Pseudosulfitobacter sp. DSM 107133: one gene and its partner. The protein of the gene in region 1 interacts with the protein of each later gene in a pairwise test. Links are inferred from orthologs where the notes say so. Each region holds a gene or a part of one and is shown in the gene's direction. Other genes may lie near its edges. The genes, in order: DSM107133_RS09340 and DSM107133_RS10325.

Region 1 (3,080 bases):
TGCGCGAACTGGCCGCATTCCGCGAAACCTATGCACAGGAACGCAACATCCCGCGCAACCGCGTCTACAAGGACGATGCGCTGGTCGAACTGGCCAGCAACAAGCCGCAAAACCTCGAAGAGCTGAACCGCGCCCGTCTGCTGCTGCGCGAAGCACGCCGGGGCGACATTGCCGATGGTATCCTTGAGGCGGTCAAACGTGGCGTGAACATGGCCGCCGACAGGCTGCCCAAACCCGACAACAGCCGTGAAAAGCTGCAAGTCAACCCGGCGCTGGCCGATCTGTTGCGGGTGTTGCTGAAGGCGAAAACCGAAAGCGCGGGCGTCGCCGCCAAGCTGATCGCGCCTGCGGCCGATCTGGATGCGATTGCGGCGGGGATGCGTGATGTGCAGGCGCTGAGCGGCTGGCGCAAAGAGGTCTTTGGCAACGATGCGCTGCGTCTGTGTGACGGCAAAATCGCCCTGGCGGCCAAAGGTCAGAACGTCAAGGTCGTTGAGCTGGATTGATCCCGCGCCATGGCGCGCCACTCTGCCCGTTTCTTTTGGCTGAAAATATCCCGGGGGAGCCCGAGAAGGGCGGGGGCAGCGCCCCCAAGCGGGTCGGAATCTAGCGGCGCGACGTCCGCGCATTGCGCGCACCGACCACGCGAATGGTGTGCACGCCACGCAATTGCTGCTCTGTCACCGCATGGGCGGCGGTCACAGTGCGCGTCGCTTCCGAGCCACCGGGGCGCGCATTCGCGGGCAGGCGGCCTTCCAGCCGGTAGGACAAGACGCCGTCCACCGCTTCGTCGTCATCATTCTCCGGCGTAAGTTGAACCTCGTACAACCCTTGCGCGGGCGACACACCCGAAGCGCGGATGATTGCACCACCCGGCACCCGTTCGATCACCAGATCGGACACGGTGTCAATCGGTTGACCCTGATACACCTGTTGCTCGGCACGCTTGCGTTGAAACAGGCCGGTTCCACCGGTGGGAATCAGCGGGTTGGTATTTGCCTTGGGGGCCGTCGTGACCGTTTCCGACCGTGAATTGCCAAACCAGTTGAACGGATTGACGCGGCTGTCACGGACGGCAGCACATCCGCCAAGAGTCATGGACGAGATCAAAAGAGCGGAAACTGTGAGACGCATATCAGACTGCCTGTTGTTTGGCCTGTGTTAGCCCATCAGGCCCGTATTGAAAAGCGTGTTGAAAAGCATCATGCGCGGGGGGTGGACCTTTGGCCAGAGGCGTCTTACCTCCGTGCTGCAATCAGAGAGGTATTTTCATGGCTCAAGCTGCCTTTGAAGAAATTGTTGAGGATTTCGAGTTTCTTGAAGATTGGGAAGACCGGTATCGCTATGTCATCGAACAGGGCAAGGCGATGGAGCCGCTGGACGCGGCGCTGAAAGTGCCTGCAACCAAGGTGGACGGCTGTGCCAGCCAGGTCTGGCTGCATCCGCAGATCGAGAGCGGGGTGTTCCGGTTTGACGGTGAAAGCGATGCGATGATCGTGAACGGTCTGATCGCGGTGCTGCGCAAGCTGTACAACGATGTGCCGGTAAGCGCGGTTCTGGACGTGGATGCGCGGGGCGAGCTGGAGCGGCTTGGGTTGAATGACCACCTTTCGGCGCAACGTTCGAACGGGTTGCGGGCGATGATCGAACGGATCAGGCAGGTCGCAAAGGCGGCGTAGGCGCGTGGCGTGATCGCGCGGGGTGATCGCGTGGCGTGAGCATGCAAAGATCGGGGGCGCTGCCCCCGGACCCCCGGGATATTCAGGGCCAAAAGAAACCTAGAGCTTGGCAAGCTGGGCGGTCAGGTCGCCGTAGCCTGTGTAGCGGCGTTCGAATGCCAGCCCCAGGCGGTCGGCGGCGGCGCGGGCTTTTTCGGTCAGGGCGGGATCTTCGGTTTGTGCCTGATAGACCAGTTTTTCGTAATTGCCGAAATACATGTCTCGAAGTTGCGGATGCCGGTCCAGACCCATCGGTTTGATGATGAAAGACTCGAACTGACGGACCAGAAAATCGGTCAGGTAGAAAGTTGTGATTTCACTTTCACTTTGCTTCGTAAAACGTTCATTTCCTTCAAAAAAGCTATAACAGTGCGGCCCGGGAACCATCTCGACGCCCATCTCGGTGCAGGCGGCTTGCAACTGGCCGCCGGTTCCGCAATCAGCATAGACGACAAAGATGCTGTCATAGGCATCGCGATGTTTGGCAACGCTTTCACGCACGGCGTCCGTGATCTTGTCGGGGTAAAGGTGATATTTCGCAGGCAGACAGGTCAGATCCATATGTGTCCAGCCGTTTGCCTTTTTCAGGTCAAGGATTTCGCGCGCCAATGCACCGCAGGCGATCAGCAGGATGCGGCCTGTGCCGACGGGGACGAGGCCCTCTTCGGTCAGCTGGTCAAGGTCGGGAAGGGTGTCGACGGGGTTTGTCACAATTCTAACCAATGCGTGTAGGGCATGTCACCGTCATTGCATGGTGACACATATGCAGCCTTAGTGAAGCTGTCAGATACGACATTTCAGACAAGGATGAAACACAATGTCAATTTACTCTCAAAAAGCCGCTGTGAACACGGCCACGTTGGGGCTGATGTTTATTTCTGGTTGTTTCGCAACGATGGCCTTTGATCTGTGGGGGCAGGTGATTAGCCCCGGTCTGGGTTTTGCGAACCTGTCACCACACGGGTTGGCCAAAAGCCTGTTTGGCGCTCTGGGGCTGCCGAACGGGGATTTTGCGGGCTATTTCATGCATTTCTATCTGGTGGGTCTGATCGGTTATCCCGTGGGCTGGTTGTTCATCTTCAAGCCGGTCTGGGATCGGGTGATCGGGCGCGGCCTGCCTTGGATCGTGCCCGCCGCGGTCTATGGTTTCGGCCTGTGGGTCTTTGCCATTGGCGGGATCACGGCAATCGCAGGTCTGCCGTTTTTCCTGAACTTCACCGGGATCACCTGGGTCGCGCTGGTGGGACACGTTCTGTATGGCATCGTCATGGTGGCGGTGATGGTCTGGCTGACCCGCTCCAGGGTCTGATCCTAAGGGTCCTTGGTCCGGTCGCGCAGCAGCCGGACCAGCACAAAGGCCAG
Region 2 (3,318 bases), 190 kb from region 1 along the record:
TCTGATCGTCTTTGTTGCGCAACTGCCGCGTCTGTCGCGCGAGGCGCATCTGACGGGGCAAGAGTTTGACATGCTGGTGGGCGGCGCGCTGCTCGCTTGGATATTCATCATGCCGCTGGTGCTTTATGTGCTGGCCTTTGTGGCGCGGCTGCTGGGCCGCGTTCTGGGCGGGCACGGCACCGGCTATGGCGCACGGCTGGCGCTGTTCTGGGCGGTTCTGGCCTCCAGTCCGGTGATATTGTTGCACGGTCTGGTTGCGGGCCTTATCGGTGCCGGTCCTGCTTTGACATCTGTCGGCGTTGTCTGGCTGTCGGTCTTTGGCTGGTTCTGGGTCGGCGGTTCTCTTGCTCAGGAAAGGGCACAGACATGAGCACGCGCGGATTCGACTGGACCGGCCTTGCCGTATTGTCCTTGCGCAGTCCACGGGATGCGGCGGCGGTTCTGATCGGCTGGCAACTGCCACGCAGCGTCATCTGGACGGCGCTGGCACTGGTCTGTTGCTGCAATGCGATTTTCGCCGGCCTGTCCGAAATGCTGTTTCCCGCGCCGGTCGGGATGATGCCGCCGGTCCTGTTGAACCCGCTGATGCTGTTCCTGCTGCTTACCGGGGGGCTGGTGGTGTCGGTCCACATCCTGCTGTGGGCTGGACGCGCTGTGGGCGGGCAGGGCGCGCTGGAAGATGTCGCAGTTGTGTTGACGTGGTTGCAGGCCCTGCGCGTGGTGGCACAGGTGATTTTGCTGGTGCTGTTGATTGTATCGCCCACGCTTGCCGGACTGTTTTCGATCACGGTGATGTTCATGGGGTTGTGGATCATGGCAAATTTCATCGCACAGGCCTTGTCGTTTGACACGGCCTGGAAGGCGTTCGGGCTGATGGTTGCCCTGACCGTCGGGTTTATGTTCGGGGTGATCGTGTTGCTGTTGATAACAGGTCTTGGAGCTTGGGGGCTTGATGCCAATGTATGATGTCGCAAAAATTCGGGCCGACTTTCCGATCCTGTCGCGCGAGGTGAACGGCAAGCCGCTGGTTTATCTCGACAACGGCGCCTCGGCGCAAAAACCGCAGGTGGTGATCGACGCGATCACCCAGGCCTATGGCCATGAATATGCCAACGTGCACCGCGGGCTGCATTACCTGTCGAACCTTGCCACCGACAAATACGAGGCGGTGCGCGCCACCATCGCGCGGTTCCTGAATGCGGGCTCCGAAGATGACATCATCTTCAATTCGGGCACGACCGAGGGGATCAACATGGTGGCCTACGGCTGGGCCATGCCGCGCCTTCAGGCGGGCGACGAGATCGTGCTGAGCGTCATGGAGCATCACGCGAACATCGTGCCCTGGCATTTCCTGCGCGAACGGCAGGGGGTTGTGTTGAAATGGGTCGATGTGGACAGCACCGGCGCACTGGACCCACAAGCGGTGATTGACGCCATCGGCCCCAAGACCAAACTGGTTGCCGTCACCCATATGTCCAACGTTCTGGGCACCCATGTGGACGTAAAAGCGATCTGTGCCGGTGCCCATGCCAAAGGCGTGCCTGTGCTGGTCGACGGCAGCCAGGCCGCTGTGCACATGCCGGTGGACGTGCAGGACCTCGGTGTCGATTTCTACGCGATCACCGGCCACAAGCTTTATGGCCCCTCCAGTTCGGGCGCGATCTATGTGCACCCCGACCGGATGGCCGAAATGCAACCCTTCATGGGCGGCGGCGACATGATCCGCGAGGTGACCAGGGACACGGTCACCTACAACGACCCGCCGATGAAGTTCGAGGCCGGCACCCCCGGCATCGTCCAGATGATCGGCCTTGGCGTGGCGCTGGATTACATGATGGGCCATGGCATGCAGGCCATTGCCGATCACGAGGCAACTTTGCGTGACTACGCCGTGCAACGCCTGGGCGGCCTGAACTGGTTGCAAGTGCAAGGCACCACACCGGACAAGGGCGCGATCTTCAGCTTCACCCTTGATGGCGCGGCCCATGCCCATGACGTGTCGACGATCCTTGACAAGAAGGGCGTCGCCGTGCGCGCGGGGCACCATTGTGCAGGCCCGCTGATGGAGCACCTTGGCCTCACCGCCAGCTGCCGCGCGTCCTTTGGCATGTACAACACCACAGCCGAAGTCGACGCATTGGTTGACGCCTTGGAACTGGCACACGACCTCTTCGCCTGATCCCATGCTTCTTTTGGCACCAAATATCCCGGGGGACGCCCGCAGGGCGGGGGGCTGGCCCCCGTCCACGAACTGCACCAGACAGGGCATTTAACAATTGCAGGCCATGCGCCGCAAAGCTATACCGCCCCAAGTGGACCATTAGCTCAGCTGGATAGAGCGCTGCCCTCCGAAGGCAGAGGCCAGAGGTTCGAATCCTCTATGGTCCGCCACTTTCACATCTCATGTCTTTGTTTTCGTTGTGTTGTATTGGATTTCGGGGTGTGCCGCCCCCTATATGATCCCCTGCGGCGTGTAGGACCTCATTTGAGCAAGCGGTCGGCAAACAAGTCGAAGCCTTTAGGACTTGAGCTTATGATCTCCGTCTGACTGACAGGACTCCGGTTGGCCCTTGGTCGGTCCTCTCTTCATCGCTCGCGGGTCCCTATGTTTCTCGTTGTGCGGGTACGTATTTTCGCGCCTGCAAGTGCAGTCGGGCGATACCGCTCACCTTTCGCCCATACGGCTCAAGCGATCCGAGCCATCTCGTTTGCCATCGCTACAACAGCCACATTCATGTGCGCGCCAGCTCATCGAGGCGGTCAGCGCATTGCGAAATCGGCGCATTTCGATCCTGCACCAAACGCAGGACCGTTCGTGCCCCATGGATGAACTGCTTGCGTAGATAACGATGGCCGTGCTTGGAGATTGCAATCAATCCTGGTGTGGCGCGCGTCGTGACCTGCTGTGGGATCAGGCCAAGCCGGGCAGATAGCTGCGATTTGGCGGGATGGCAGTTCACATTCCATAAGGACAGGCCTGACCAACGAAAGCGCGTCTTTTCAGTTCAAGCGGCAAGACTGGTACTGACCGATTGTATTCTGTGTTCAACGGTAACTTTGTGCCGCCCAGCGGACGCCCGGTCGGAATGTCCGCGATATATGTTGACTTGGGATGTCGGTATTAGGGTCCAGACCCTAAGTGCGCAGCTATGATACCTCAAGGGATCAGTTTGCACGAACTTCAGCATTTTTTGAAAAAACAGGCGTTTGTCGTGAAACTTTTCCGACGTACAGGCGTTACTTGAATATCTGCGCGACACTGCCTTTCTCGTCCCCCGAGTTTCCAAGCAGTCCCGCACCCGCGCAGCAAAAAGGGCG

What was found.
Region 2: the proteins of DSM107133_RS09340 (region 1) and DSM107133_RS10325 interact in binary tests that used the Escherichia coli proteins (3 or more experiments, as listed by UniProt). The link is inferred for Pseudosulfitobacter sp. DSM 107133 from one-to-one orthologs.

The regions. Positions count from the first base shown.
Region 1 is NZ_CP085154.1:1,905,964-1,909,043, forward strand. The notes cover bases 215-2,975. They hold DSM107133_RS09340 (SufE family protein), read left to right. Parts: upstream 215-1,271; coding sequence 1,272-1,679; downstream 1,680-2,975. Other genes in these bases: rnd (ribonuclease D), read left to right, coding at 215-506; DSM107133_RS09335 (hypothetical protein), read right to left, coding at 607-1,098; DSM107133_RS09345 (DUF1638 domain-containing protein), read right to left, coding at 1,779-2,429; DSM107133_RS09350 (hypothetical protein), read left to right, coding at 2,536-2,975. Outside these bases: more of rnd, read left to right, coding at 1-214; more of DSM107133_RS09350, read left to right, coding at 2,976-3,027; DSM107133_RS09355 (hypothetical protein), read right to left, coding at 3,030-3,080. UniProt on the Escherichia coli protein: Participates in cysteine desulfuration mediated by SufS. Cysteine desulfuration mobilizes sulfur from L-cysteine to yield L-alanine and constitutes an essential step in sulfur metabolism for biosynthesis of a variety of sulfur-containing biomolecules.
Region 2 is NZ_CP085154.1:2,095,375-2,098,692, reverse strand. What follows is about bases 70-3,068. They hold DSM107133_RS10325 (cysteine desulfurase), read left to right. Parts: upstream 70-958; coding sequence 959-2,179; downstream 2,180-3,068. Other genes in these bases: DSM107133_RS10330 (YIP1 family protein), read left to right, coding at 367-966; DSM107133_RS10335 (YIP1 family protein), read left to right, coding at 70-370. Outside these bases: more of DSM107133_RS10335, read left to right, coding at 1-69. UniProt on the Escherichia coli protein: Cysteine desulfurases mobilize the sulfur from L-cysteine to yield L-alanine, an essential step in sulfur metabolism for biosynthesis of a variety of sulfur-containing biomolecules.